Regions from separate parts of the Paenibacillus andongensis genome, predicted to be linked through region 2. Evidence: riboswitches for the same ligand, from Rfam matches in the RefSeq annotation. Region 2 holds a riboswitch; each other region holds the start of a gene.

Region 1 (7,887 bases), 3.2 Mb from region 2:
GCTAATCGCCTATGGCTCCAGATACATTCGACTGCATCCATGGATTATTCTGAGTGCAGGTACCAGCTTCGCAGGACTCTTTCTGGCGCTGCAGTTTTTCTTGAATCAGCTCAAACGCCGTTACGGCAGTGAGCGTCAATTCATGTGAATTAGAAAAAGGTCGGGGTTCCATCTTAAGGATGGGTCCGACCTTTTTCTATGTGAATTATCGTAATGAGCTGAGTTGAATGTCCAATCTAGCTGCTACGCCTGCGGGATTGGCATCACTACGAGGTCCGCCAAAGTTAAAAGCGATGATGACGATGTCATTACGGCCCTGTCTCAAAAACCGGCGTATGTTGAAAGTACGACCTGTGTTATAGAACGAAGGGGTGTTCTGTGGTGCATCATAGACCACCGGCACACCGTTGATGATGACAACGGCATAATTGTCGACCGACAAGAAGAGGGATGCGGCGAGAATGGATCTCCGCTGCGAGAGGGAGAATCGCGTCGAAATGACGGCATTCTCAGCACTCAGATTGCCGGAAAACCACACATAGTTGGCGTTAGTAACCGGTACCCATACTGGATTACGGGGGATAATCTGGGCGTTGAACCAAGAGTTATCGGTACCGATCGAGATGATACGCTGGCTCAGAAAGCGGCCTGCACCTAGTCTATTGTGTTTCTTCAGTTGAGCGTGGTACATCAGCATGGCTTTCGCTCTCGGCATCCCTGCACATCTGGGGAGTCTGACAATCTTAGTTGGTTTACCTGCGATACGTTGCTTCTTAATCATCTCACCATCTCCTATCAAAATATGAATATACTTGCATAATATTCTATGTTTGATAGTGAGATTTGCGAGGGTGAAAGCTGATAGAGTTCTAGAGAAATAGTCCCAAATTTTCAATTTTGGAATAAAAACGTAAATTAAATGTTACTATGACACATAATATGTGTTAAAATAATAAAAAAACATGAGGTGGATACCTAACATGGATGACAAAAATGACAAAACCAAAAGACTCTCTGTCTACTTGCCGGAGAAAGTAAAGTCGGATCTGGAGCAAATGGCTGACGAAACGGGTTTGTCCATGACACAGCTCATTGTGATGGCGACGCATGGCTTGCTAGCCAACTATTCCGCACAGGGCGGCGCTATTTTCGCTGACTTATTGGCAGCCAGGCAACGGATTCTCCACGAAGTGAAGGATAAGCATCAGCTTTTCAACGAGGAAAAAGTGAAAATGCAAGAATACTACGGCGCCCGAGCGGAAGAGTATGAACGGATTTACCATCGGGAGGACGCTGAGTTCCAACAAGAGCTTACACTTTTGGCTGAAATGATTAAGAAGCAGGTGGAAGGCCGTAACGTTCTAGAGGTAGCCTGCGGTACTGGGTATTGGACCGAAATTGCTGCGAAAACTGCAAAGCATATCGTAGGTGTTGATATTCGTCCTGAAGTGCTGCAAATTGCTAAGTCGAAGCCTTGGCCAGCTTCCAATGCAGCATTTGTTCTGGGGGATGCGTACCAGCTCTCCGAAGTGGCAGGGACATTCGACTTTGGTCTTGCCAACTTCTGGTTTTCACATATTCCGAAGAATCGGATCGAGTCATTTCTGCAGAGTTTTCACCAACGTCTAGGCTCGGGTGCTCGCGTCATAATCGCCGATAATGTTTACGTACCCGGAAGAGGCGGAGAGCTGATAACGAATGAACATAGTGAGGACACCTACAAAAGACGCGAGCTAGCTGACGGATCCATGCATGAAATTATTAAAAACTACTACTCGTATGAAGAACTGAACGACATTTTTAAGCCATTATCTCAACATTTGCGGATTTTTGTGGGAAGCAGCTTCTGGTATGTCAGCTACACTGTTGCTTAATCAGGATAGTTAAAATATCTTTTGACCGAGTCGCGGTAAACATTAGAAAAGCTTAGTCAAAGCTCTGCGGCTGCATTCTGACTAAGCTTTTTCCATATGATTATTTATTTTCTTGATTTTCATTTTGTCGCTTTTTCATGACGTTATTCACTAAGTTTTGAGTTGCGTCTTGCGTGGATGCAGTTACGTTTTCAATGGCATTCTGTACATAATTCGTTGCGGATTGAACCCCGTTTTTAAAGATACTCGTTTTGTTTACGTCAACGTTATTCGTATTGTCAGACATCGTTTATACCTCCAATGATACCGAAAGGTTATTCTGCAACCTGAAGTTGCAGTTCGTGCAACATTATCTCCTAGATGCAATATTGGAACTCTCGTTTGAATTACTTATTGATCTTATCGTCTTTCGTAGTCTCGTTTTACTCTTGCTCAGCATCCATCTCAGCGGCGGCATCGAAGACATTCTCTTTTGGTACCTGCGTTATATTTTCCTTCTGCTGCACCCAGTAACCGACGTTTCGGTACCAGTACTGAAATGAATCGTCCAATTGCTGTTCTCGGTTGCGATCCTCATTAACATCGGAGTCAACTTCTAACCCCTCTCTGAGAAATTCGTCATTACGATTCAGTTTTTGATTGATATCATCCGATGTATACACGTTGAATCTCCCTCCTTGTATCGATTAATCTGCATAGATAAGGACCAATTTATTCAAAATCCCTAATGCCCAGATGTGAATTTAAGGCCGAGAACGCCGACTAAGATCAGAATCATGAACAAAATCCTTGTTAAACTAATGGGTTCATCGAGAAAAAGGGTGCCGACTATAATCGCACCGACAGCACCAATTCCGGTCCAAGCCGCGTATGCCGTGCCGATGGGAAGAGTTTTCGTGGCTATCGCTAGAAAATAGAAACTTACAACCATCCCTGCGATCGTTACGCTGGAAGGAACTAAACGTGTAAAACCATTAGAGAATTTCAATGAGATCGCCCATACTACCTCAAATACACCTGCAATGACGAGATATAACCATGCCATGATGAATCACTCCTCTTGATTTTGTTATACGTACCTATTTAGTCGCAAAAAAAGGAAAAAGCCTGGAAGTGATATCGCTAAGCGATATGACTCCCGGGCTTTTTCCCCTCCGTGACCACAGCGTATTCGCTGTGTGTTTCCCCTTGGACCAGTCTGGCGATGAACGCCACGGAACCCTAGAAAACGACATGCCGTTATTATAGAACGCCTAACATGCGATGTCAAGTTACAAGAATTGGCATGCTGGGATATAGGAAATGCCTCCGAAATGAATAAAAGCCCTGAAAGCTGCTCTTTCGAGCGGGCTTGTCTGGGCTTTATTCATGAAGCGTACAAGATTACTTGGATTCAGCAGTTAATTGGTTGTAGATATCATCCCACAGAACACGTCTGGCTGATACATACCGCTTCGCATAATAAGATTGGCTAAGTTTGCTTTTCACTATACCTTCATCGGATGCAGAGTGAATGAATTCACCGTCTCCAAGATAGATACCAACGTGAGAAATACCTTTGCCGCCGCTTGTGTCAAAGAACACAAGATCACCTTTACGAAGATCTTTTTTGTCAATCCAGTAGCCTTCGTTATTTTGAGATGATGAGCTATGAGGAAGATCAATGCCGAATTTGTTGAAAACGTATGCGGTGAAACCAGAGCAATCAAAGCCCTTTGTGGTCGTTCCCGCCGTTCTGTACGGAATTCCTAGCAATCCGTCAACCGTTTCATCCAAAGTGGATTGTGCCGCTGACACGCTTCCTAAACCTACACTCAAAAACAAAACAAGACTAAAAACAAGAGCAACAATCTTTCTCAACTGCTTGTCTCCTTCCGGTGCCTACGAGGTTAGCTGGAGGGTTCGGTTGAAGGTTCCCTATGATCCCTGTCTTGCAAGATCAATTCACCCGGGTAGTGGTTCCCCCGTTTCCCCAAGAAATGAGGAATTCGGCATGAAATATTTGGTTTTTTTGATGCTAGTCCTTGTAATTCGTCATAAACATCGAAATTCCTCCTTTTCTATGCACCTTTTAATTAAAATATGCTAGTTTGATAGGGAAAAAGACAAAAAAAAGCCCCTTTTGCAAGGGGAAGAAGAAAATGTGCTAATTTTAGCTTGTTAATAGGCTATTAGCCGTTCATTTTGGCAGATAGAAGCTGATATTGGGAAGTTATAGCCCACATTTGAAAGAAAATGTGGAATAGTGGGAAGAGCTGATAAATGATTAGCGCTACCAGACCTGCCCATATGTATGTTGCAGTGACAGTGACCCCTGCCAATAGTCCCGAGGCGAGCAGGAGGATAAGCGCAAGCCCGATAATAGGAAGCAAACTGCGAACGAATGTGATGACGGTGGACAAAATGCCAAGTTTGGCAGCAATCGCGAACTGCACGTACATAAAGAGAAGATGTAAGAGAAAGCCATAGACGAGCATGCCCAGAAACCAAGGCAGCAATTGGAGGGCTGCTTGCTCATAAGATGTCGTATGTGCGAATTGTTTTTGCGCTTTGGGAAACAGCCATATGAGCGGCAGCAAAGAGAGAGAAATTCGGACGACATATATGATTAGGAATGGGAGCATGAGCTCCTTGATGCCTCGGAAAAAGCGATAGCCGGCATTTTGCTGCGAATGGGTCAGCGAATAGTAGACGCCGCTATTCAACATTGGGGTGAGCACCATGCGAATAACAAGTAGAGCAGCCAGCCACCAGAGGTAGGAATGGCTAAGATCGGTTTTGACCAGTTGGAACTGTCCTTCAGCTAGAAATAGCTGCAGCGCTTGCTTCGGCTGCTCGCCACCCGGATAGCGGTGCATGAGAGGGACGAGAACACCCTGTACAAGCTTATACAGTAGGATGCCCCAGCCCATCTGATACAGGAACAAGACGATCGTGGCGAAAGGTTGCCGTAAAGCCGCCCTGAAGCCAGACTTGATATAAGTTGCCACAGTTGTCCCTCCTAAGAGTTTTGCTTTAGCAAAACTGGCATCGAAAGCATAATCTGAGTTTTCCGTATGGAAAACTTACTTCGTAAGCATGTACATTGAGTTTTGCTTTAGCCGCTTACCAGGCGACCCAGCCGAATATGGCTTGCAGGAATTGAATGAGACCGAGATTCCAGCGAATTTTCCACTTGGTATCCACTTGCGTTTGCATGAAATTATTAATGTGTTTATTTTCCAACACGAGCGAGTAATTAGGATCAATTCGAACCCAGTCTACTGGAGTCTTGTGGGTAAGTTTGAATTCGATGCTGCTTTCTTTGCCATCCCATGTTTTATCCAGTACGGTGCCATCAGAGAAATGGAACTGGATCGGCACCTCTGGCGAATTGCCGCCTTTTTTGGAGATGAGAACGGTACTTTCGTAGGACTCAGCCCCTTTGGTTCCCACGGATTTGACGCGAATGCTCTCAACGGTGTAATCCATCATCATGGCGCCATATACATATTGATTGAAGAAGTCATCCCACTTCGCTTTGGTCACTTCTTCCACAACGTTCTGGAAGTCCTTCGTAGAAGGGTGTTTAAATTCCCAACGCAGGAAATAAGTACGCATAATTTTGTCCATCGTTTTGGTGCCAACTTGCTTCTCAATGGCTTTAAGTACGAGCTTACCCCGTGTGTACACATTCTCTGCGTATTGATCATGCCCCGCATAGGCCCACGAATTCTGCTTCAGGGTGTGTGGAGATGTAATAAAGCTTGACTCGACAGGTAAATTAGGGGACACCCCATACTCTGCTTCCATGACTTTATCCTCTGCATAGGAGGTAAAGCCCTCATCCAGCCAAGCTTCTTCGAATTCATTGCTAGCTACGAGTCCATAGAAGAATTGATGTCCAATCTCATGAACAACGACGCGCTCTAACTCTAAATCAGGTTTCTTGTCGCTAGCATCCCACGACGTTACCAAAGTCGGATATTCCATACCGCCCACACCATTGCCTCCTGGGGGAGGTACGACAATCGAAAGGGTGGAATAAGGATACGGTCCGTACCATTGGCTGTAGCGGGAAAGCGCCTTTTTGGCAGCGTACATATAACGGTCCTTCAAGTCCTGATGATTGGGATCGAGGTAGAGCTTGATCTTGACCCCGGGTATTTGTGCGGTCGAGTAGGGTTCTTCCACATAAACGAAATGAGGCGATGCCGACCAAGCGAAATCATGCACGTCATCGGCATAAAATTGGTACGTCTTCATCCCGTTGTCGGTCACAGCAGGCTTAACCGGGAAACCAGTAGCCGCTACGATGTAGTTCGCTGGCACTTGGATTTTCACGTCATACATCCCGAAATCGGCATAAAATTCTGAATTTCCATGGTACTGGTGGAGATTCCACCCCGGCTCGGTACGTCCTCTTGTGCCAACACGCTCATAGGCAGCAACTTTAGGGAACCACTGTCCGGCCATGACGAAGTCATCCACATAGCCCATTCTTGCGAAGGCGGCAGGCAGCTTGACGAGGAATTCCGTCTTGATTGTGACTTGCTCCCCAGCCCCAACTGGTTTAGGCAGCGGGATTTTGAGCAGCGTATGATCGTCCTTGTTGCCGTCATCGGGCTGCACGAACGCCATGCGCATACTGAGATCCTCGCCGTCAACCGTTTTCACAGACAGCAACTGCATACTGCCGCTGCTGTCTGCCTTGGCTTCATCTTCACGCAGCTTACCGCCGGATTCACGCATAAACGTCGTTTTCTTTGATGCAAATGCATTGGGATAAAGATGAAGGTAAAGCTCTTGTACAGGAACGGTTCCCGGATTTTCCCAAGTCAACGTTTGCTGCCCATTGAGCTGCCTTGTTTCGGGCGTGTAAGAAACGTTCATGTGATACTCCGCAATTCGATAGCTAAGCGCAGTTGGTGCTTGCTTCTCTAATGGCTTGCCGCTATCTGCAGGCTGCATGTCCGGCGCAGGAGCAGACTTTTCATCCTTAGAGACAACTGGAACGGCCCATTTACTTGCAGATGGGAGCAAATTTTCAGACAGCAGGACAGCGCCTGCTGCAAGGAGCATGACAACGAACCATTGAACCTTGCGGTTTTTGAATAGAACACTCATGATATCCACCCCGCCTAAACAAGCATCTACAGCATGTATATGTAGACAACCTAGGGAATATTTCTGAGCTTGGAAAAGAATTGTTAGAAGGAGGGGAACGAAGTGGCTAAACAAGAAGTCGATAAGGTATTCTACTAGAGGGCAATAACTTGGTTGGGGAGATAAATTGGCCCGGAGGCGGACCGCAGAATGGGGCTGATTCGGCTTTTTCCACAATGATGAGGTTCGATGACTCGGGATTGTGGCGATTGGATGCTTTTATAGATGAAAGACCAGTAGGCAGTATCACGGTGGAAGCGAAGTAGTAAAAGACAGTTACGAGAACCGTCCCCACACTAACATCAACCAGCCCTTGTTCTAGAGGATGACTTTAGCTACAATGAGAGCAAAGCGTCATTTTAACATTACGAAGACTGGAAGGTGCCCTCATGGAAGCGGATAAAAAGAAGCTGGCCTTAAATATAGTAAGTTCCAAAGTGAACCATAAAGGATTCGGTGCCGGAGCGATCGACTTAAGCAACGTGTCTGGTATCATTATTGATGGAGATGAAGCTTACCTAGACGAAGGTACACTTCATGCCAAAAGTAAGATCGAAAAAGGCATCAAATTCTCAACGAACAAAGAAGACGTGCCAAACGGGCGTAAAGCTTGGATCGTTTGGGTAGCAGTAGACCGTACCGAAGAAGGAGCCTACTACGCTGGAATGACCGCTTGCGAAATGTTAATTGATACCGAAGCGCGCAAAGGGTGGAAAATTCTAGCTGAGCACGTGAACAAGATGGATGCTGCTATGAAGCGTAAATTCATCTTCGACGGCTTGGATGACAAGGAGCGGGCGCTGCTCAAAAATCAGCTGATCGGGCACAACGAGGAATGGTGGAATCGCTCGGATCAAGCATTGAAAGA
Region 2 (7,887 bases):
GGGCTGCTGAATGTGAGTCTAAAGCATCGAAATAATTTACAAGCTGCCTTGTCGATTACATGGTTTCTCGTTCGTCGTCATAGTAAGGGGAGGGTTACGGCAGCTAGCTGCTGCTTTAATGATCTTCCTACAAGGAGGGAAACGATTGTGCGGTTTATTTTGATTGTCAAAGCGACAGGGTACTCGGAGACGGGTGTAGAGTTCAGTAGGGAACACAACGATGCAATGGTTGCGTACAAGAAGTCTTTGGCCAGATCTGGCGCGCTACTGGCAGCAGAAGAGCTTCAGCCTAGCTCAAGCGGGATCAGGATTTTGTATCCATTACATGGCGGAGAACCAGAGGTGAAAGCCGGCCCTTTTCCGGTAGATCAAGAGCTCATAGCCTCATATACGCTGATCGATGTGAATTCTGAAGATGAGGCTGCAGATTGGGCGCTCAAGATGCCTTTTCCAAGAGGATGCGGGGCATTTGAAATCGAAATGCGGGAACTCAAGGAGCATACGGATTCAATGCGAGACCCAAGAATACTGGCCTTGGAAGCCGATTTAGAGGACCAAATCAATATGTTAAATAAGATAGAATAAAGGAGAGTATTAGAATGAATCAGGAAGTAACCGAGTTTATTGAAGCGTTAAAAGAACCATGGCAGCGGGAAATGTCTAATCATTTGCGTGAAGTTGTCTACCAAGCCATACCGGATGTGCAAGAACGTATTCAGTATAAGAAGCCCCATTTTTTGAAAAATGGAAAATACGCTGCTGTCATCTCGACGTCGAAAGACGCGGTCAGTTTTACAATCTTTAACGCTGCCGAGCTGGAGCTTCCGGAAGGCAAGTTCGATGGGCCCCCAGAAAGAAAAACACTGAAGCTGCGGAAAGGGGATTCGTTTGATTCCGGGCAGCTCGTCTCATTGGTCAGCCAAGCTTCAAGCTCGCTTTAATCTCAAATACAAACTTTTGGGCACAAAAAGAACAACGCTTAACTTTGTAACGTCAAAGTTAGCCGCTGTTCTTTTTTATTTGCTGAGAGAAATGAAATAACAGATTTAAAATAAAAGGTCATTTCCATTTTCGAATATAGTAATAAATGACAGTCCTTTGAAGCAAATTATTGAGAACGAACTCGGTGTAGGACAAACGATAGTCGAAGGTTTTATGCGTGCGACGAATTTGTGTGTACTTAACCGACGGTTTGTTAATTTCGGATATGGAACCTCAGCATGATGAAAGGTCATCGCTTGTGCCAAACGTAGTCAATTTCGAAGTGGCCTGCAATATGCTAAGTCTAACAATCGAGGTGTCTAAAGTATGAAGGAGCTTCTGTTGTCATTAGGAGCAGGTTTAATTATTGGTATGTTATTCAAGGTATTGAAACTGCCTTTGCCCGCACCGCCTGTACTTTCGGGTATTCTAGGAATTGTAGGGATTTATCTAGGCGGCAAGATCATGGAATTGTTTCTAAAATAGGAAGCAGGACTGGGTGCCGGTATTACTCTCGTCGCTTTTTAGGGACGGGAGCTTTTATTTGTTTTCCAAGCAAACAATTATACCGAATACATACAGCATACATTCAGTTAATCTTAAGAAAATTTTAATATTCGCTCCATATAATGAAACTATCGATAAAGCATGATATGGGAGGGATTCACATGGCAAAAATGAACAAAAAGTGGGTCGCCCTGTGTTCAACAGCCATTGGAGCTATTTATGCCGCTGGATATTTCGCAACGGAGACTCAGGCTACGATACAGCAGCCACAACAACAAGCCCAAGTTACACAGACTAAAAGCAGTCAAGTAAATAGACTTTATAAAGAGGGTACCTATACGGGTACTGGAAGCAATCGACGTGGATCGATTCAAGTGGCAGTCACCATTAAAAGCGATAAAATTACGGATGTTGAAATTAGCCATTTTGCCATGCATTATACAATAGATGACGTCGTAGGGCTGCCCCAAGAAGCTGTACAAAAACAAAGTGCACAAGTACGGAATGTATCGGGCGCTACCTACAGTACTCAGGCATTTAAAGACGCCGTACAAGATGGGCTTAACCAGGCGCGAAACTTATCATGAGCAATATCATGAAAAAAACAAAATTATTTATGGATACCGTGGTAGAGATACAGGTCGTCACTCGGAAATCAAAGGATCAAACAGAAGCAGCCATTGATAGGGCTTTCGAGGCATTTCGGAAAGTCGAACAAGCTTGCAGCCGTTTCAGCTTGGACAGTGAGTTGATGGCGGCATGCCGAGTAATAAAAACACCCATTCGGATTAGTCCGTTTTTATTTGAGCCTTTGAAGTTTGCTTTGGAGGTGGCGAAATGGACGAAAGGCGCATTTGATCCTGCCGTGGGAAAAGTAATGGAAGATATGGGGTTCAATCAACATTACTTAACTGGGGAAACCATCCATAGCTCCTCATCGGGTTTCGCTACCTATCGAGATATCATATTAAACGAGCAATATCATACGTTGTTTTTGCGGAAGCCATTAGTGATTGATTTAGGTGCCGTGGCTAAAGGATTCGCCATCGACTTGGCCGCACATGAGCTGAAAGAATTTGAAGGATTTGTCGTCAATGCTGGCGGTGACCTCTATGCTGGTGGAGTAGATGAAAATGGCAGCAAGTGGAGAATTGGCATCCAACATCCCGAACATAAAGAAGAAATTATACAAACGCTTGATATATCGAATGAGGCGATCTGTACATCTGGAAGTTACGAGCGCAAAAGCGCATTAAAAGCCGGCATGCATCATATCATCGACCCAATAACGAAACAATCACCGAGTGAATGGATAAGCTGCAGTGTCATTGCCCCTTATGCGATGATGGCGGACGCTTTCTCGACGACTTCCTTCTTATTGGGCGTGGACCGAGGGAGAATGTTAATTGAACAAGCTGATCTGAAGGGGATTTTGATTACATCCGACTTACAAATAGATAGAGTAGGGGGGATATAAATTGACAGCTAACCAATGGATAAAAACACCAAAGGGATATGTCGTAGTCTCCTTGGTTGCTTTTCTATTTATAGCCTCCATATGGTCAATTGATTTCAGGGGCATTTATAATAGTATCATTGCCGTCGTTGTATCATCAGCCGTGGATATCCTTTGTTCCCGTATTGCAAAAAGGAAGCGAATGATACCGGATGGTGCGGTTATAACAGGGTTAATTATAGCTTTAGTTTTAAGCACAACTTCTTCATGGTATATTGTTGCTGCAACTTCAATCATGGCTATTTTGTCGAAACATTTACTTGTCCATAAGAAAAAACCAATCTTCAATCCAGCGGCTTTCGGACTGCTTCTGTCCATCCTTTTCTTTCGAACAGGACAAAGCTGGTGGGGCGCATTCGGGGATCTTCCCACATGGACAGTTGTGTTTCTATTCATTGGCGGTTACATGGTGACGAACCGAGTGAACAAATTTCCTCAAGTTTTTTCATTTCTTGGAACGTATTTCATCTTTTTATTTATGATGGGGATTCTTCATGTCGGAGACGCCACTGACGCACTTCGATCACCTTTTATTAATGCTTCGCTTTTCTTTGCTCTTTTTATGCTTACTGATCCGCCTACTTCACCGGCTAAAAATAAGGATCAAGTCATTTTTGGCATCCTTTGCGCGGTCGTGGGTGCAGTTATTTATGGCATTTTTGGAGGTTTGATGTACTTATTTATAGGATTACTAATCGGGAACCTATACCACGTACTTGTACCGAAGCTTAGGAACGCTGCTGGACTTACTAGTTGAATGAGGGATTAACATTAGCGAATTTTTTAGTCAAAAAGAAACAGCTGATGCCGCTTACATGATATTGTTGGAAAATTTTGAGTCATGTTCTCTATGATTTCACATGTTACAATTTGTGAGATCCATATGGATCAAATAACTCAGGAGGCCGAAGCTTTCTATGAAGCACGGGGGACCCATTATTTGGGGTGAAGCCGCGATCTGCGGCCGGGTGATTACTCTTTGACCCGAATCCGACAGCTAACCTCGCAGGCCGCAAAAAGGAGAGGTTTATTTTGAAACGTTACAAAAAGCTTGTGGTTACCGGCGCAATTGGATTGAGCGTCCTCATTGGTTCGAGCGCGGCAATGGCCGCACCAGCAACGCATACAGTATCAGGCAATGATACCATGTGGTTAATATCCAAGAAGTATGGTATTAGCCTTTCTTCACTTATTAAGGCAAACCCTCAGGTTGCCAATCCGAACGTGATCTGGTCTGGTATGAGCCTCAACATTCCTGGAAGCATAAGCTCAAATGCAGGTAACAAAACGCCAGTTACAACTGCTCCGTCCCAATCAACGTTTGCTAACCAAGTCGTTAACTTAGTTAACCAAGAGCGAGCTAAGGCAGGACTTCGTCCTTTAACCAGCAACAGCGCACTTACAGCCATGGCTTTGGATAAAGCGAAGGATATGTACAACAACGGATATTTCGATCATACCTCGCCGACCTATGGGTCTCCATTTGATATGATGAGCACATACGGCATTCGTTATTCCTACGCAGGTGAAAACATTGCGAAAGGTCAACAAACGCCTGAAGCTGTCATGCAAGCTTGGATGAACAGCACAGGCCATCGTCAAAACATTCTAAGCCCCAATTTCACCCAAATCGGTGTTGCTTATTATAACGGCGAATGGGTACAGGAATTCATAAGTAACTAACGCAATAACATTTGTCTGCAGAATAATACGAGGGAAGGGCTGTCTCAAAAGTAGAAATCTACTTGAGGACAGCCCTGTTCTCTTTCTTCAGCAGATGGTTGCACGACAATTCCATTTAACTAGGATTGGTTTCTTTTTGTTTCGAGTCTTCTTCATGGAATACATGTATCCGTTTACATATGGTAGGCTTTCACTAAAGGGAACGTAGCGACGCTATTTACGCGAAATAGCTCTAATTCAAGCAAATGAGGAACGTAGCGACGCTATTTCGTTGTTCTTAGCTTCGAATAGCTCAAATCTCATCAAATAACGCCTCCTCGTTCCGCCAATTCAATTTTTAGCTCATTTTTACCAATTTAGTGGCTTGTCGTTCCGTTAAGATTAACGCTAGTCCAATGGACCTCGTTCTTATTGGTGGAAGTCCTAATGGATACGTGTAACTTTTTAGGTAGATACCCCTCAAGGTTAATAAAACCCATTCGGACAACATCTTTTTCGTTTTTTTATTTTACCTCTCCATTCCAAAATAAGTAAGATATAATAGAAATACACGAATGAATGTTCTGAGTAAATTTGAGCCTTGAGGTGGCATCATTGTATCCAATCTATTTAGATGAAATACCCAATGAAATTTATGATTATATCGGTGTCATTAAAGACATCAGATTTCCAAGGCAGGGTCATACTTCTGATGTAGCAATAATTGAAAGTTTACGAGGTTGTTTTGTAATAAAAAGAACGAAAGGTGAACAGTATTGTTCCTGGTTATCTCAAGAAATTGATGTTCTAAATTGTTTACATAACACAAAGTTACCTATTCCCACCGTATATCAATTTGTACAACAAAAAAGTGAAAATCAGTCTTGGGCATTGCTGCAATTTTTTGAGGGGGAACCATTAAGACATGCATTAAATAAAGAGAAAAATTCGAATAAGAAGCATGAAATGATATTCAATTTTGGTTTAACCTTGTCACAAATTCACTCAACTCCATGCCCCAAGGAATTAATTGGAGATACAGTTTGGTTGGATGACATGTTGAAACGTGCAGAATATAATCTTATACATTACTCAGTAGATGGAACAGCAGATCTATTAGAACAATTGAAGGAAAACAAGCCACAACCAATAAAAAGCACACTAATTCATGGAGATTTCACTATTGATAATGTATTAGCACGTGAGGGGAAAATAATAAGTATTATTGACTGGAGTGGTGGGGCGTTTGGCGATCCCAGATATGATGTTTCTTTGGCAATTCGACCCAAACCTAACGCTATTGAAACGGCATCAGAGATTAATACTTTCTTTAAAGGTTACGGAACTGAGATTTTAAGTAAAAAGGAATACGAATATTTTGAAGATGGTCGTTATAATTTCTTCTAATGTGTCTAATTGCTCCAAGATGGCTTCGTTAAGGTTACTCAAGTTGCTTGTGATGAAAGTAAGATCATATTTATTGTACTCCGCTGAAGTCGTATCCATCCTGTGATAAGCATAATATGCTGTCTAATAAACACTGGAAAAGGATGGATGGCATGCAATCTAAGTTAGCACGGCTGGCTAAGTGGAACCTACATCGCTTTTACTCGAGGTATCCTGAAATTGCAAAATATTTACCTCCAACAATGATTTTCAACCCTTCTACACTTTCTAATTTTTTGAAAAAATACAACTCTGTATATATCAAAGCTAATAGGCAGCATACTGGAAAGGGCATTATTAAAGCGTGGCGGGCGGCTAAGCATTACAAGTTTGTTAGGGTCAGAGGTAAAGCAAATCTTGCATCAACAACCTCTGAGTTATATGACAAAATCCTTCATTCAGGCTCTAAAACAACATATATTATTCAAAAAACCATTGATTTGGCTCAAATAAACGGTAGACCTTTTGATATTCGGGTTATGATGATGCGAGATGGCAAATGCAAATGGCATTATGCAGGGATGGTTGTAAAGGTGGCCGGGGAGCAAAGTGTTGTTTCAAATGTCCAGCGAGGTGGAGGTTACGTTATGAGGATTGAGGATGCTTTAACTCAATCTTTACACTTCGATAAACGTCGTATCGAGAAGATGAAAAAAGAATTGATTTCCTTATGTAGTAAAATTATTCGATACTCCGAAGAATTCCCTTTTTATTCCTATCAGAGTGGTATTGATCTTGCTGTAGATAAAGAGGGTAGGATCTGGATTATTGAGGTCAATCTTCATAATCCATCCCATGGACTCTTTAATAAGCTTAAAAACAAAACATTCTATCAAAGAATCCGTTTTTTGTTCGCTGATTATAGAAAACATAATAAACGACTGATATAGAAAAGGGCCTTTCTACTAAATCGTAGGAAGGCTCTTTTATTTAAATCCTCATTTATGGACATCAATTGGGTATTCGCCTAAAGCACTAGAGACATGAGCGGAATAAAGTACATGTAGAAGTTTAAGGCGAGAGCGAGGTATAAAAGTGCAAATTCATGTGGTGCAAAGAGGAGAGAATCTATGGCTGATTTCAGGTCGTTATGGCGTGAATGCCAATCGGATTATCGCTATCAATGAACTTCAAGAACCCAATCGTTTAGTCATCGGTCAGGCATTAGTTATTCCACCGCCTTATCCCGAATATGTGGTCCGGTTAGGAGACACGCTTGGGACGATTGCCGGCCGTTTCGGTATTACCGTAGAATCCATCGCTAGGGCAAATTTAATAACCGATACCACGCAGATTAGGCCTGGACAAGTATTAATCATTCCTGTTTTATACCATACCGTGAAGCGGGGTGAGTCACTTTGGGAGATCGCCCACCGTTACGGCGTTACTGTGCAGGCCATCGCACAAGCTAATGCAATTACAAATCCTGCACTTATTTCCTCAGGTCTAAACTTGAGAATCCCTGAAAAGCAGAGGCAGATCATCGATGTCAATGCTTATACCAACGTTTTCGGAAAGGTGGCTGCTGGGCAAGTTCGGAAGGATGGGATGCATCTAACGTACTTATGCCCTTTTGGTTATCGCATGAAGGACGATGGAACCCTAGAGCCCGTGGATGATCAGCAGCTCATTGCCGTTGCATATGAAAAACATGTCATACCTGTCATGTCGATCACTAATTTTTCCGCTACGGAAGCCGGATCGAAGTTGGCACATACCATTTTATCCAATCCCGATCTGCAAAATAAGCTACTGACTAACATCTTAACGATCAT
Region 3 (7,887 bases), 3.8 Mb from region 2:
ATCGGTGAAGATAATAACGCCTCTGCGCTGCTGCGCAAGTGCAATACGTTTTAGCACGGCTTGTCCGATTGCAGAGCCGCCAGTTTCAATGGTATCCGCCTCTACCGCTCGGCGGATAGCAGCTGTATCGTCTTTACCTTCTACGACAATCACTTCTTTAATCATAAGCGGTTCCCTTCCCAGTACCAAGGATAAACGACTCCGTCGTCCTTCAGGGACGAGCGCGTTTGTCGAGGTTGATGCGGAGCTAAAGTATAGAACTTATACTTTCTTATTCAACGTAGAAAAAGAAGAGGGGTCCCCTCTTCTTTCGCCCAGGTTGTTACCTGGCAACGTATATATGACATTCTTCCCGCTGAAACAGACGTTTACACGTTAATTTTCAGACGGCTTTTTCGGTCCTACCACATAGACGGTGTACCCTTGCTTCGTTCCGAATTTATTGGCATAACCATGATCTTCAAAGTAAACATCAATCATTTGGCCTTTCACACCGCTGCCAATATCTTCAGCACGGCGGAAGCCAATACCCTCAATGTAAACCCACCATCCGAGCGGGATGACTTTGGGATCAACGGCAATCGTTCTGCCTTCTGTCACCGTAGTCCCTGTATAGGTTTTACCAAAACCCGGTGAATCTTCGGATTTACCCGTAGATGCGACGTCAGCTGAATAGGCAGTCAACTTCACATTCTTCAGGATTTGTTTGTACCCAAATGTTACACCATTCTTCGAAACCTCATCCACACTAGGCGATGAAGACGAGAGAACAACAACAGGGTTTTTCGTGCCCACGGACACGACTTTCTTAATACTTTCTGTTTGTACTTCTTCACCCACAACTGCTTCCGCGACTAAAACACCGTCTTCGAAAGTCTTTTCTTTCTTCTTCAAGAGCACGCCCTCTTTACCTTCTTGGACGACTTGCTCTTTGCCTTTGAGCAGCGATGCGTCACTCTTCTTTTCCGTATCGAACGCAATCGGCTCAGTCACTTCCTCCGTCTCTTTTTTCACACGGACGATTTTGATTTCATCGCCTGAGCTCAGAGCGGCTGTCGGTTCGGGAGTTAAACGATCGTGCTCCCCAAGTGCAATATGTAAACGTTGCAATGCACTTTCTACCGTTCTTGCAGTTGTGTAAACAGTGGTGGTCTTTCCATCAGCAGTCAATTGAATTGGTGAGGCATGTTCGATGACAATTTTGTCTCCACCCTTGATTGTTGTCGTTGGCGCAGCAGAAATTTCATCGTGTTCACCAATTTTTATGGCTTGTTCATCCAGTAGGCGTTGCAGGACCCATTGTTTCGTATGCACAATGGTTTCTTGTCCATTCACAACCACGGATACGCTCTTGGTAGCCGTACCGTACAACAACACCAAAAACATGAAAGTCATTGCGATTGAAATTATGGCTAAGCTTAAAATCAAACGCAAGTTTTCATGCTTCCATCGCAATGCGAAGGACATGCTGGATGATCGTTTTACATGGGTCTCGCTAATAGAGATACTGCCCACTTCTTCGGTCCTCCTTCAAAGCCTCGCCGCCAGGTTACAGCATGATTAGATTTGACGCGACTAAGGTTTTTTAGTTTAACTTAATGTGTTCGCCATCAGCAGTACGGTGCTATACCGCTACCTTCTGGTCGTCCCACACCAGTTTGCCTATTCAACATTCATATGAATTCCGGGCAATTTTTAGTCGTCCGAATTGTGTATAGCCCTTTATGAAGACAAAAAGCCAGCAAGAAGAGGACTCTTCTCGCTGGCTTTTTTTGCATAGTAAAATACACAAATAGCACGCACGACAATCGTTACCTCTCTTACGCTTACGAGGTTAGCTGACGGATTCGGACGTGAGAGTCGCCCTACTAAGAGCATACGAAGTATACTCTAAGATTCACCCCTGTTACTCACTCTGTTCACTCAAGAAGCATGCTTCTTCAGCTTACAGTGGTTCCCCCGTTCCCATAAATGGAACTCAGCGAATGGAAAAATGGCAAATTGGTTATTAAGTTATTATGAAAAGTATATTACGCTGTTAATCTTAACCTGTAAAGGGATTGACACCTACTAAAAAGGGCTAAATCGACTAAAATTCGATTAAATAGGCAATTAAACTGCCCTATTTCTACTTATATCTCACTATAACGTACGTATACTAACTCTTTTCAACTATTCACCCCTAAACTAGGCTTAAAATACAAATTTGTTTATAATGATCGTATAGGAAAGCGATTCATAAATACCAATAATTTGCTAATCAGGGAGGCAATGAGATGGGCTCCATTCTACAAGTTGACTCTTTATACGGGGGATATTTACCAAATAAACCCGTTCTTCATGACCTAACCTTTTCTATTCGTCAAGGTGAAATGATGGGTCTGATCGGACTTAATGGCGCGGGTAAAAGTACGACAATCAAAAACATTCTCGGCCTTCTTCAACCACAAAAAGGAACGATTCGAATCAACGGACTAACTTTAGCTGAAAATCCTTTGTCCTATCGCGCAACCTACGCTTATGTACCTGAAAGTCCTGAGCTCTACGAAGAGCTTACGATCCGTGAACACCTTGAGCTAACCGCTATGGCCTACGGCTTGTCGAAGGACGACTACTTGGCTCGATCCAACTCACTTTTGGAGCAGTTTCAAATGAAGGACAAGCTGAACAGCTTCGCCAGTCATTTATCCAAAGGAATGAAACAGAAAGTCATGATTATGAACGCATTTCTGATCGAACCCTCGTTATATATTATCGATGAACCCTTTCTCGGCCTCGATCCTTTAGCGATCCGTTCCTTGTTAGAATTAATGGTCAAAATGAAACATAAAGGAGCATCATTCCTCATCTCATCGCATATTTTGTCTACGATTGAAAAATATTGCGATAATTACGTTGTCCTTCATCGTGGCCGTATGGTTGCTCAGGGGGATTTAGTCGAATTACGCGAGCAAACCGAACTCCCGAGAGCGTCACTAGACGACATTTTCTACAAGCTCGTACAAGGGGATTCGTTATGAGAAATATGGACATCAACACCCGTACCTTATGGCAGCAGAGATTCGAACATTATATGAAGGAATCCATGGGCTATTGGCAATACGCAGCGCGTAGTAATTTCATCGGTCTCGTGTTGTTTCTTGTCATCGTTTCTTCCTATTATTATGCAAAAATACTACAGCGTCTTCCGACAGACTATCCCTATCTATGGATCGTACTTTTGCTGCTCGTTCCGCTTCTATCTTCAAGTCCCATTCGTACATTGGTAAGGAAAGCAGACCGCATGTTTTTGTTACGGATCGAACATCAAATGGGCGCTTATTTCCGAAGCGGATTCATGTACAGTTTGACACTGCAAGCTTTTGGGACATTTATCGCCTGGGTCATTTTATGGCCGCTTTATCACCACTGCCTCGGCGCTTCAGAGCAGCATTTCTTACTGATGCTTGCACTACTTCTTCTATTAAAGATAGCAAATTTATTAGCTAGTTGGCAGGAGAGTCGTTTTACCCATGAGCGCACCAGATTAGCTTCAGTTAGCTTTCGCTGGGTGGCAACAACCGCTCTCGTTTCGCTGCAATTCCTAACCAGCATTTTATGGGCAAGTGGTGCTGCACTGCTTCTCATTTCCGTATGGTTAGCAGCCGTTCATTTCGTATCGAAATACGTTATCGGTTGGGACTACTTGATTACCAAGGAAAATCAGCAGCAAGCTCGGCTTTACGCCTTTTTCAGCTGGTTCGTCGATGTGCCTCAGATGGGAACGCGAATAGCCCGCCGAAGTTGGATCAGCGGGCTAACACGGTTCATACCTTTTAGACAAGATGCTGCCTATTTGTACCTATATATGAAGACATTGCTGCGTACGGAGCTGTTCGCGATCGTACTGCGCATCACCTTGTTAGGTGTACTAGCTATAGCCGTTTCAAGCAGCGGTACGGCAAGGAGCTTAATCTTCCTGATTGCTCTTGTAATTTCACTTGTCCAGTTATCGTCGCTCGAGCGCGCTCATCGCTATACATTCTGGCTGGAAATGTACCCGCTCAATCCAAATTCCAAAGCTGGTTCGCTAGCCTTTATCATTTGGTCGGTCTTGATGTTAGAGCTATGTATCCTGACGATCCCTCTTATGATTCGTTCTTCACCAATCTATCTACTCGTTCCACTCATCAGTCTCATCTTCATTTCTTTCAGCTGCGGTATTGTGCTTCGCCGTAAGTTCGAGAAAAACGTTCTACTTGAGACCTAGCAACCGAACGGCATTGTTTGTTGTTATTTGCGCAATTTCTTCCAAAGTCATATCCCGAATTTCCGCGGCTGTCTCAGCTACCAAGCGAACATAGCCGGTTTCATTACGCTTGCCGCGGAAAGGATGCGGGGTTAGATAGGGAGCATCGGTCTCAATTAACAAACGATCTAATGGAACTTGCGCCAGCACTTCCTTCGGTTGCCTAGCGTTCTTAAACGTAACTGGACCTCCAAAAGAAATATAAAAATTCATATCCAGACACTGCTTCGCCGTCTCCCAGCTTCCAGAGAAGCAATGCATGATGCCCCCCACTTCCTCGGCCTTCTCTTCTTTTAAAATGTGCAAAATATCTTGATGGGCATCTCGATTATGTATAACAATGGGCATCCCCAATTTACGCGCTAGACGAATTTGCTCCCGAAATACCCGCTGCTGTACATCCCTCGGTGACTTATCCCAGTAGTAATCCAGTCCAATTTCCCCAATGGCGACAACTTTCTCATGCTTGCACAACTCTTCAATCCATTCTAAGTCGCCAGGCATCATATCAATGGCATCAACAGGATGCCACCCTACGGTAGAATAGATGAAATCATACCTCTCAGCGAGGGCAATTGAACTGGGTATGGTCTCCCGATTGAAGCCTACATTCACTATTCTTGTCACTCCGGCGTCCAGTGCTCGCTGAATCACTTCGTCTTGATCTTCATTAAATTGTTCGGCATTTAAATGTGTGTGTGAATCCGTTAGCATAATCGTTCTCCCTTATGTTGAATATTCTGCAGCACTTATTTTTCTAGCTAATCTTGCTCACCAAGCAATGCCCATAAATCAGGATAATCGGTAGCGTTCAATCGTTCCAACAGCTCCTCCGGGTAATAAACATGATGCTTACCCATTTGGAAGCCACTGATGGACTGAACAATTTCAGATCGATGTGTAATTTCCGTTAAATTCTCCCTATGATCCAGCAGAAAAATAGGCAAATTATCATCCGTTTCCCCCGGTCTATACACGTCATAGGATTGATTCGATGGAAAATCAATTTCCATATAATAAGTAGGGTCAAATCCGACCTCAGCCATCACTTTTTCCATCAGCTTAATTTGACGTTGATTAGACTCATCAAAGGTACTGTATTTGTACAACTTACGATCCAAAAACCGTTTACACATATCGGCCAAAATAGGATCTTTCTCATTACTCCAGAAAGTTAACATCGTCTGCATAACGGACTCATCCAATAACAAATAATCTTCGAGCGAAATTTTATTCTGAATCAGATGTAAAATGGGTTCCACCATAAATCCGAACGAATAGTCTTCTTCGTATAAATGTTTGGCACGCGCAAAAACTTTGTGCAGCAAAATTTCCGCACTACGTGTCACGGGATGGAAATACACCTGCCAGTACATTTGATAACGAGACATTAAATAATCTTCTACGGCATGCATTCCGCTTTCTTTGACAACAATGTGCCCCTTATAGGGCCTAATAACACGAAGAATCCGCTCCAGATCAAACGTGCCATAATTTACACCAGTGAAATAGGCGTCGCGCAGCAAATAGTCCATGCGGTCTGCATCCAGCTGACTGGATACAAGGCTAACCACAATTTCTTCACTATACGATTTACAAATAACTCCCGCCACTTTTTTCGGAAAGTCAGGTGATACTCGGCTGAGGACTTTGTTCACATCGGTATCTCCAAGGACAATTCTGCATGACCAGTCTTCATGTCTCGTTCCGAAAGCTTTTTCAATGGAATGAGAGAAGGGTCCGTGTCCCAGATCATGGAGCAATGCCGCACAAAGACAAAGCAGACGTTCCTCTTGAGGCCAATCCTCATAGTGATTGCGTTCGAATTGTGAAATAATTTTCCGAGTGATTTCGTACACACCAAGTGAATGCGAGAATCTACTATGCTCAGCTCCATGAAAGGTTAAATAAGAGGTACCTAATTGCCTTATGCGGCGCAATCTCTGGAACTCACGCGTATTAATTAAATCCCAAATCGTATTGTCCTGCACGTAAATATATTTATGAACCGGATCTTTAAAAACCTTCTCTTCCTTCATCCATTCACAACCTCTCTTTAGCAAATTTAAATATTTTCGACAAATTCGCTGTGCTACTTCGACATTTTTGTCGGATTCTGTCGAATTACGAATTCCAGTTTCTTTACCTAACTAGCTTAGCTATTCACTTAGTAAATTTTAGCTTTTTGAGGAGGACATACGTAATATATTATTTACATTCCCTTATTCTACTTGGTTTTTCTCATATTTTAAACAGAAACAAGATTTAAACTTTTTTTGAATAACAGGCTTAAAAAGGCGAAAATATGGTTGACTATTTTGGGAATCGTTGGTATCATTAGGCAAGAAGATATGTCGAAACATGACGATATTGATAAATTTTTGATAAAATCGAAAGGGGTTTATATATATGATGAAATCTACAGGAATTGTAAGAAAAGTTGACGAATTGGGTCGCGTTGTTATTCCAATCGAGTTGCGCCGCACGTTGGGAATTGGTGAGAAAGACGCTTTGGAGATTTATGTAGACGGCGAGCGCATCATGTTGAAGAAATATGAGCCTGCTTGTATTTTCTGTGGTAATGCGGAAAACGTTTCTTACTTCAAAGGAAAAATTGTTTGTCATATTTGTTTATCAGAAATGCCAACACCTGTGACAAAATAAGAAAAGTAGTATATAATAGAAGTAGCACTTATCCTATTGGTAATTCTAACCTTTTTCATATCTCCTCTAATCTCTAATTTGTTGGCTTCGGCCACGGATTAGAGATCTTTTTTTGTCCGGAGAATGATATAGCGCTGAGTGCGGCGGGAACGCTGCACTTCCCGTGCGCCTTAGCGCTCGAGTAGTGCATTGTATACATCACGCTTGGAAAGTCCGCGATCGCTTGCGACCAACTTCAGTGCATCCTTGCGATCAATCCCGCTTTGCTCGTAGTGCCGGGCATGCTCGCCCAGCGTCATCGCCTCCCACCAGCCATCGGCTGCTTCGCGGGCTGCCTTCTCCGATGCGCCTTCGGCGATCACGCAGTACTCACCCTGAGGCGGGTACTGCTCTAAATGCGCGAGGCACTCTGCGATGGTGCCGCGCAGGAACTCCTCGTACCGCTTCGTCAGCTCGCGGGCGAGACACACCCGGCGCTCCGCCCCCCACACTTCCGCCATGCGGGCAAGTGTTTTCTCCACGCGGTGCGGCGATTCATAGAACAGCAGCGTATCCTGCGTATGCTGCAGCCCTTCAAGCACCTTCGTCTGATCCTTTTTCTCCCGGGGGAGAAACCCGACGAAGGCGAAACGCTCTGTCGGTAAGCCTGATGCAATCAGCGCCGACAGGGCCGCATTCGCGCCGGGAATGGGCACCACCGGCACGCCTTGCTCCACGGCCATCCTCACCAGGTCATAACCTGGATCGGAAATGGCCGGCAAACCCGCATCGCTGACGAGCGCGATGCTCTGCCCTTCAAGCAGCAAGCGGACGAGTTCGGGTCCGCTTGCTTGCTTGTTGTGTTCGTGATAGCTGACGAGTCGCGTAGCGACCTCGAAGTGCGTCAGCAGCTTGCGTGTTTGCCGCGTGTCCTCAGCGGCAATCATGCTCACTTC
Region 4 (7,887 bases), 2.6 Mb from region 2:
ATGCTGCGCCATATCATATTCGTTAATCGCCGTTTATAGCCGTCCAATTGGTGATGAACCTCCTCTAGATCATTACGCATGCCCAAGCGCACATTCTCACAATACTTTGATCTTGATATCTCCTACGATGTAAGAAAGCACAAGTTTCACGCGGTGATCGCAGAGTTCATAGTTAGGGGACTGCCAGACCAGCTTGTTCATAACCCCTGACTCACGCTCATTCGCAACTTGAATCTGCCCGAAAGAGATGGAAGCTGTGACAGCGACACCGATATCCTCCGGCACTTTGATATCTACATCTCCTACAATGCCTTGCAGGATGACCGTGGTTTCCTTTTGCTCCAAAATCGCAAGTGAAAGATCAATGTAGGTTTCTCCAATAATGTACCAAGTTGAACTGTTACGTAAAATCCAAGGCTCACGGCCTAATCGGACGCTATCCACCAATTTCTGCTTTTGCATATACGTGTCGTCTTTGTGTACTTGCTTAGATCGTATGAAAAACAAACCTAGCGAAATTAAGACAATAGAAAACACGATGGTAATATGATCACCGAATAAAATCACTGCCCCTATGCCTATCAGTACATAACCTTTGCGCTCTTTGCGTGAACGCACCCGATGAATGCCTAGCAAGATGAGGATTATGGCAAGAATGGGGAAAAAGCCTATCGTATGATCTAGAAGCAAAAAAAGACCGGCTCCAATCAGCACTAGTGCTGTATTGCGGTTACGGTTGCTTTTAGTTTCTTCTCCCATCGCTGCACCTCCTCTGGCTGACTTTTAAATTAGTTCATATAGATTCCTAGCATACCATAAGAATGGACGACCTCCAAGATGCAAATCCTTGCGCGGCAAGGCTTCCGCATGAATCATGGAGGTCAAGGGCCCCTCTGCGCCTACTTACTTGGCGCTGGAGGGATAACACGCGGCTATTTCTTGCCGCGCGGGTCAGTGTCATCGCTGGAGCGATGCTGCTGCCACTCCTGCTGGAACTTGCCGCGCAGCGTGCGCAGTTCCTGCTGAAGGTTGCCGCTGGCTTCCTTCAGCGTCTCTTGCGACAGGCGACCCGCTTCGCGGAGCCCCTGCAGCGCTTCCCGGCCGAGCTCGCGGCCGGTCACTTCCAGCTCGCGCCATGCGTCGCGAGCCTCTTTCTCGTGCAGCCCGCTGCTCGGCGGCTGCACCCGAGGCCCCTCGGCTGCGCGCCCCGCACGCAGCCCGCGCAGTTCATCCGCGAGCGCCAGGCACACATCCTGGCTGCCCGCGTACTGCGCGCGGTAGAGCTCGCAAGCGGCTTCCTCGCGCTGCTTCTCTTGCAGCGCTAGCCGCGCGAGCTCTTCATCGCCGGCGCGCATTGCCAGCTCGGCTTGCTCGCCGCGCAGCTGCGCCATCTCCTCTGCGTTCACAATGTGGCGTCGCAGCTCAATGGTTCGCTGCAGCGCCTCCTCATAGCGCTGTTCAAGCTTATCTATCACGCTGCCCCCCCGTTCATGTTGCTCAAGCTTGCTTGCCGTTTCTTGCCATGCAGCTTCAGCTATTTTGCCAATCCGATTCAATATATTCATGAAGTTACACCTCCATTTGCTTGAAAATTAATATTCATTTCGTTTCTTCAATAAATGAAATCCATACAACACTATACATACTGCGAAAGCGATCGCGATAAAGCCCGATAGTTTAATGGTCAGTATCAATCCGCCCAAGCCGGCAATAAACCATCCAATTTTCTTCCCATTCTGAATGCCTACATAGCCTAATCCAAGCAGAGCTGCCGGGAATAACAACCCCATTAAATGAATGTGACCACCAAACTGATGCAGACAAATAAGTAAACCTGCTGTGATTAAAACCAAAGCCAACCCTTTAGATCGATCCATACTCATTTTTGCTTACCGCCCTTCACATATTCTTCATGCTTCTATCGTACCTGAAACAGATAACCGTCAAAACGGACTCGCGACTGTTTTTGTACCTAGACCTAAGTCTAGTACACTCTAAGACCTCCATCCATATTTTGGTCGTTGTCCCACAGAGCCTCGAATGCTAAACTATTTGAAGCCGAGTCCGGTGCACAGACAAAGTGCCGGTACGGGGGACGATTTACATGGGGTGAATATTTGCTCTTCAAAAGAGCAGACTAGGGAGAACCTTCTTCCCGAACCCGTCAACTAACCTCGAAGGCTCATTGAAGGAGGATTACCAATTGCATACAATTACTAAAGGGTTAACTAGCCTTGCTGTGTCTTTAACAGTGTTGGCAGGAGGCTTTCTTTCCCCATTTTCGGCGCATGCTGCAGAGATGGATGTGAAAGTGCAAGTCAATGATGAGCTCGTTCAATTTCCGGATGCTCAGCCATTTCTGGATGATAATCATGCTACCCAAGTACCGATTCGTTTTGTAACGGAGAAGCTTGGTTATGATGTGAAGTGGCAAAAAGAAGGCGATGAGATCAAAGTCACGCTAAATAACAACAAACATTCGATCACCTTAGTATCGGGACAAAAAGAAGCCAAAATCGATAGCACCCCTGTCGAGATGGACACACATGCGGAATTCCAAAACGGACGCGTATACGTGCCTCTTCGTTTCCTAAGCAAAGCATCCGAAATTCCTGTTCAGTGGGACGCTAGCAGCAAAATAGCTATTCTAAGTAAAGATGGCAATCAGCATAAGCCAGATTATGAATTATTTCAATCTACTGCCTATTCAGCAGATCCTTCTGAAAATGGCGGCTACGGAGCTATGGATTATATGGGTAATCCATTAGGTATTGGAACCGTTGCTGTAGATCCCTCTGTGATTCCTCTAGGGTCTAAGCTCTATATAGAAGGTTATAATTTCAACGGCCTTCCTGCAGGCGGCATGTATGCTTATGCAACAGATACAGGCGGTGCAATCAAAGGCAAACGTATTGATATCTTTATCCCAGGATCTAAGCAATCTTTGCAGAAATTTGGTATCCAAACCATTAAAGTGTACAAACTAAATTAAACGGCTTATAACAAAAAAAGCTTGGTTTCTGAGATGTACTTCTCAAGAAATCAGCTTTTTTTATTTAAGGTGGGAAAAACAGAAAAACTGCTCTCCCAAAAGTGCTAGAAGAGCAGCCTGTTGTTACTTAAACTTGATTTTTGGGAATACCATTTAAACTTGGGACGAAATCATCGGCATTGTGGCTCGATAGCGTTTGCGCCTCTTCAGTAAAATTAGCGTTATTCTGCTGATTTTTTTTCTTATCTGCTCGGTTATCTTCGCGGTCATACTTGGGATCGGCTTCATTTTTGGGCATAGCGTTCACCTCCATTGTCTCATAGTTAGTATGAGGAGGAGGCTTGCATTTTATCCCAGTTATCTGGAACTGGCGTCGTTCCTTATCATACTGAACTACCCTCGAGGGTTTTTGTTTTTCTTGCCGCCATATGCTCCATTAGGAAGGCAACATACGTTTCGTCCCGAACTAACCAAGCTGCATAATCTCTTTTGACATAACGTTCCGCCTCTTCGAAAGTACTAAAATGTTGGTTGGATAGGGCCCCATCCACATCGACTTCCCACTTGCCTCCTGAAGGAAAAATAAACACTTGTTGTTCATTTCTATTCTCATAAAGGGATCCATAAACAGAATTTTTCGTGTTAAATGTATTTTTATTCGCATCCGCGCGAATGGGCTCCATCGGAAATGGCTTTGCTACATACCACTGATAAGCTTCTTCTGTCATTGAGCAACCGGAAGCTTTAGCATGGCCCCCTCCTCCATAAAGACCCGCAATTTCCGAGACATCGATGTGATCGTGAATCGTTCGAAAGCTTATCTTCTTACCGCCCATATTCATGATTGCGATATAATCCAGATGAGGATTTTCTTTGCCTAGATCGTTTCCAAGTTCAGAATGATAGGATTCCGCATGAACGATGCCTACATGATGATCATTAATACGGGAGTGGATGATTTCTCTCTTTTTTCTGCGCACATAGCGTTCGATTTTTTCTTCTTCCATATCCAAAATTTTTTCTTCAAAGGGATCGAATGCAAAGTTCTCACTTTGCTGAATGCGAGCTACCATTTTTTCCTCAAATTCTTCGATGGAAATTAAATAAAAGAGATCGTTTAATCGCTTGGCCTTCATGTATTCATTCTGTTCCCATTCCCAAGTATCATACTGACGGACCAATTCGACGAATTCATCTAATCCCTTCATCGGCTTCAACAATCCGTTCTGGATCAGATACTCATAGAATAGAGAAGTTGCAGAAGCGAGTTTTCCATCTTCATACGCGATCTGAACCATTCCCCACGAATATTTGTTTAAATGAAGTGAGGTTTTATGATGATCAATAAGTTTTACTTTCCCACCCGATTTCGCAAACTCGTTAAGTCCTTGTTCATTCGTTTCATCCACGGATAAGTCGGTGATAAACAAATAGCTCTTTTTTCTTGATTTTTCTAAAAAGCGCTTTACTTGTAGATTCAACCCTCCGACAGAGTTATATCGAATTTCTACCTTTTCCCCGAATGCTAATCGAGCTATTATACCGCAACCTACTCCATCCAGATCATTATGAGTATACAAATGATACAAGGACACACCCTCCTGTTAATGATTTCCATTAACGTGCCCTTGATCAAGTCACTTTATTCGGTGTTAATGGTACCAATCATTATATCCCCTTCAATATTTTGATCGAATGCTCTACCATTTTTTTTATTCGTTCTCGCTGTTTTTCTTTCAAATTTGGATTGTTTTCACTCAGCGCTTCTCGAATTGGGATAACTTCGGTTTTTTTACGACCATTTTGAAGTTTTCGATGCACCAATGTCGGAATATAATGAATCCCGTTTATGCTTATTTTTCCTTCATTATCTTTTTTGACATTAATATTAAGAATAATGCTGCTCTGTGTGTTGTGGTTATTCTTTAATTTAGTAGATATAAAATTACCTAACGAATAAATAACGAATTGTTTCTTCCCTCGAGAGTCTAACGGTTGAAGAACATGCGGGTGCGATCCCAAAATAATATTCGCTCCATGTTTAAACAAATGTTTGACCAATTGCTTCTGCTGCAAGTTTGGAGAATGATGGTATTCATTTCCGAAATGCAAATATACGATCACCAGATCTACCTTTTTTTTCAAATTATGAATATCCTGAACAATTTTTTTTGTTCGAACTAGATTAACCAACCATGGTTTACTTTTTGGTATAGGAATACCGTTGAGCCCATTTGCATAGGAAAGGATTCCGATTTTTATACCTTTGATATCTTTGATGAGATATTCCTTGGACCCTTTTGCGGAGTTAAATGTACCCGTATGATGAATCCCATTTTGATCTAAAATCCGCAACGTTCGAAGCAAACCTGCAGCGCCGAAATCCATACAATGATTATTTGCCGTTATTAGTACATCGAAACCGGCTCTCCTAAGGGCTGGAGCCAGTTCATCCGGACACTTGAATAATGGACCCTTCGATTTTTGGCGTGCACTTCCCTTTTTTCCGGCAAAGGTGGTTTCGAGATTTCCGATCGTCAAATCCGCTCGTTTCAGATACGGAGCTACTTTTTTTAAAAGAGGGTCAAATACATACGTTCCGTTAGGCTGTTTGGCATCAGAGATGATGTAACGTTTTACCATAAGATCTCCAACAGCAGCTATCTGAATTTCAGTCAAAACCATCCGCCTCCTCTAATTTTTCATTTGCCCTTGCTTGATTTTCTAGATATATGGAATCCGCTCCTTGCACCTTCTACTCTTTCCAAGGATAAAGTATTCATAAAAACAAGCAGAAGTGTGGGTTTGAAATCAAAGATACATCGAACTACTATACGAAAGCACAAAAAGACGGCCCTATGATTTTTACCACAGGTACCGTCTTTTTTTTATCTTTTAAAAGAAATCCGCTAAATAGGTTGTCCGCCGCGGAATGGCAGCTTCCAACCGGCTAACAAGTTCATCAGAGCCTTGAAGACGCTCGATCCGGGCCATGAAGCCTGCTTTCTGATAACCCATGAACAAAGCCGTCAAAGTCTGTATGTTACATCGAAGTAGTTGATCCTCTTCAGGTATTACATCTTCAGATAACTTCGCTACGACAGCCGCCTTCCCATTGTCGGTAAACTCTAACCGGTAAACGCCTTCGTTCCAATCTGCATGACTGTCTGAAATATGTAGATATATGGTTTCCGCTCCTTCGCGAGCTTCAAACACATACTCCGTCAGAAAAGCTTCTACATCCACAATTCTCGCCGAGAAATAAGTAATCTTCTCTTGTTTGAACTTTGGATCGTGCACCAGAAACGGAAGCCCATCATCTACAGGTGCTTTCACTTCGACTTTAGTGATCATCGAATCATGATCTGCAAGGAATTTCCATATGCCGCGTCTTGCTTCCTCGTCAAGAAAAACCAACTCATGGATGGTCGCCACCGAGTCCTTTACTTGGTAAAATACATAACCTCGCTGTTCCCCTTGAGCGTTTGTATAGACGGCAGCTGTGCCCTTTTTAAATTTCATATAGCGATTATTCCACCAGTCCGCATCCCGCTCCATCATGCCATTGTATGCTTTTGCAAACTCAGCGTAGATTGGATTCAGAATCTCTTCGCTTTTGGCTACACGTAAGATCGAGCTGCCCTCTGCGGCTTGAAACTTGGGAAGCTTATCGACAGGAATTTCATATTTCAAATAATCCACGTAGATTTCCCAGCCATATTTACGATAAAATTCAAACTTAAACGGCGCAAGAAAGGAGATCGTCTGCCCCTGCTCTCTCATTGTTTTAAGCGCTTGAACCAGCAGCTGTCCCACCATCCCATTGCGTCTGTACTCAGGCCATGTGGCTACGCCCGCAATACCTCCCATCGCGAAGCTCTTCCCGTTAATCCAAGTCCGGAAGTTAAGTAAGGTAAGCTTTGCGGCCATATTGCCGTCAACGAAATAGCCCCACATTTGATTAGGATCTGTAGCGCTTATCCGCTCTGCCCTTTCCTCTTCGGTAAGCTCATACTGAAAAGCAAACTCAGATAGAGAAAAACTCTCTAGAATCTCCTCTTGTCGTAATTTACGAATTTCATTCATCTCAAATCACCTCATTTCGAATAGATCAGCTTTTCAATAAAGCGGCAACCAGAACTGACTTTCCTCTGGGCATGACACCATGAGCATCGAGCTCTAGTGTAATGGCAATCGTGTCATAATTATTCGGATTAAATGTGTAATATAACCTCATTGAGGTAAGGATACATGAACATTCTCGGTTGGTAAAGACATTATGGAAGTCCGCATTAATTGTACCCGTATAAAATGGCCTACCTTCAAAGACTTCTTAACGGAAGTTCAGCGATAGGTAGGCCATCTTTATTTTATAGGATAAATAATCACGCGTTCATCTCTTACGAACCCCTTACCTCCGGCAGGTAAATGAATCAAACAATCCGCATCTTTAATAGAAACCATAATACTGGACTTATCGATACCTGATGGCTTAACCTTCAGACACCCGTTGTTGTCCACCTGCGTCGTTCCTCTGACATAACGCGGGTAAGCGGAGCCTTTATCATAATCAACGTCCAACTTAGCGGTGATCGCTTCCGGATAAGGTAAGTGACACCCGGCCATCGCTTGAATCAGCGGTTTGGCAAACAGTTCAAACCCAACGAATGAGGCACCCGGATTACCGGATAAAGCTAACAATAACCGATTGTTCCATAGAGCTGCACTTGTCGGAGTGCCTGGACGCATGGCCACTTTGTTGAACAGCAGTTTGCCCTCAAATCGATCAAAGACATCAACAAGAACATCGTAATCGCCAACGGAAACACCGCCAGATGTAAGAACTAAGTCGACTTGGGGCAAAGTTTCCTGCAGCGCCGCCTCGACCTCTTTTA

The links. Region 2 has a riboswitch for cyclic di-AMP ahead of NYR53_RS18360 (CAP domain-containing protein). Riboswitches for the same ligand answer to the same signal wherever they lie in the genome.
Region 1: another riboswitch for cyclic di-AMP. It lies ahead of NYR53_RS32625 (C40 family peptidase); the one in region 2 lies ahead of NYR53_RS18360 (CAP domain-containing protein).
Region 3: another riboswitch for cyclic di-AMP. It lies ahead of NYR53_RS00975 (resuscitation-promoting factor); the one in region 2 lies ahead of NYR53_RS18360 (CAP domain-containing protein).
Region 4: another riboswitch for cyclic di-AMP. It lies ahead of NYR53_RS34335 (stalk domain-containing protein); the one in region 2 lies ahead of NYR53_RS18360 (CAP domain-containing protein).

What each region holds. Positions count from the first base shown of each region.
Region 1 is NZ_CP104467.1:7,264,066-7,271,952, reverse strand. Features, by position in the region: gene NYR53_RS32655 (hypothetical protein) at 1-148, shown strand, start outside; gene NYR53_RS32650 (hypothetical protein) at 206-781, opposite strand; gene NYR53_RS32645 (class I SAM-dependent methyltransferase) at 981-1,874, shown strand; gene NYR53_RS32640 (hypothetical protein) at 1,975-2,160, opposite strand; gene NYR53_RS32635 (hypothetical protein) at 2,297-2,536, opposite strand; gene sugE (quaternary ammonium compound efflux SMR transporter SugE) at 2,599-2,919, opposite strand; guanidine-I (ykkC/yxkD leader) riboswitch at 3,008-3,110, opposite strand; gene NYR53_RS32625 (C40 family peptidase) at 3,258-3,734, opposite strand; cyclic di-AMP (ydaO/yuaA leader) riboswitch at 3,738-3,878, opposite strand; gene NYR53_RS32620 (hypothetical protein) at 4,046-4,864, opposite strand; gene NYR53_RS32615 (M1 family metallopeptidase) at 4,980-6,980, opposite strand; gene NYR53_RS32610 (hypothetical protein) at 7,130-7,285, shown strand; gene NYR53_RS32605 (YwhD family protein) at 7,409-7,887, shown strand, end outside.
Region 2 is NZ_CP104467.1:4,082,438-4,090,324, reverse strand. Features, by position in the region: gene NYR53_RS18395 (RNA polymerase sigma factor) at 1-35, shown strand, start outside; gene NYR53_RS18390 (YciI family protein) at 13-585, shown strand; gene NYR53_RS18385 (DUF1801 domain-containing protein) at 600-941, shown strand; gene NYR53_RS18380 (XapX domain-containing protein) at 1,309-1,467, shown strand; gene NYR53_RS18375 (FMN-binding protein) at 1,650-2,075, shown strand; gene NYR53_RS18370 (FAD:protein FMN transferase) at 2,084-2,965, shown strand; gene NYR53_RS18365 (RnfABCDGE type electron transport complex subunit D) at 2,967-3,761, shown strand; cyclic di-AMP (ydaO/yuaA leader) riboswitch at 3,898-4,031, shown strand; gene NYR53_RS18360 (CAP domain-containing protein) at 4,037-4,687, shown strand; gene NYR53_RS18355 (phosphotransferase family protein) at 5,282-6,073, shown strand; gene NYR53_RS18350 (YheC/YheD family protein) at 6,226-7,002, shown strand; gene NYR53_RS18345 (glycoside hydrolase family 18 protein) at 7,148-7,887, shown strand, end outside.
Region 3 is NZ_CP104467.1:208,663-216,549, reverse strand. Features, by position in the region: gene rnmV (ribonuclease M5) at 1-165, opposite strand, end outside; gene NYR53_RS00975 (resuscitation-promoting factor) at 376-1,515, opposite strand; cyclic di-AMP (ydaO/yuaA leader) riboswitch at 1,809-1,994, opposite strand; gene NYR53_RS00970 (ABC transporter ATP-binding protein) at 2,277-3,020, shown strand; gene NYR53_RS00965 (ABC transporter permease) at 3,017-4,249, shown strand; gene NYR53_RS00960 (TatD family hydrolase) at 4,235-5,002, opposite strand; gene NYR53_RS00955 (HD domain-containing protein) at 5,050-6,327, opposite strand; gene NYR53_RS00950 (AbrB/MazE/SpoVT family DNA-binding domain-containing protein) at 6,698-6,952, shown strand; gene rsmI (16S rRNA (cytidine(1402)-2'-O)-methyltransferase) at 7,123-7,887, opposite strand, start outside.
Region 4 is NZ_CP104467.1:1,511,820-1,519,706, reverse strand. Features, by position in the region: gene NYR53_RS07045 (sensor histidine kinase) at 1-47, opposite strand, end outside; gene liaF (cell wall-active antibiotics response protein LiaF) at 97-759, opposite strand; gene NYR53_RS07035 (PspA/IM30 family protein) at 933-1,565, opposite strand; gene NYR53_RS07030 (hypothetical protein) at 1,593-1,883, opposite strand; cyclic di-AMP (ydaO/yuaA leader) riboswitch at 2,047-2,199, shown strand; gene NYR53_RS34335 (stalk domain-containing protein) at 2,204-2,992, shown strand; gene NYR53_RS07015 (hypothetical protein) at 3,120-3,290, opposite strand; gene NYR53_RS07010 (DHH family phosphoesterase) at 3,376-4,581, opposite strand; gene NYR53_RS07005 (CapA family protein) at 4,661-5,671, opposite strand; gene NYR53_RS07000 (GNAT family N-acetyltransferase) at 5,888-7,078, opposite strand; gene NYR53_RS06995 (hypothetical protein) at 7,104-7,229, opposite strand; gene NYR53_RS06990 (molybdopterin molybdotransferase MoeA) at 7,358-7,887, opposite strand, start outside.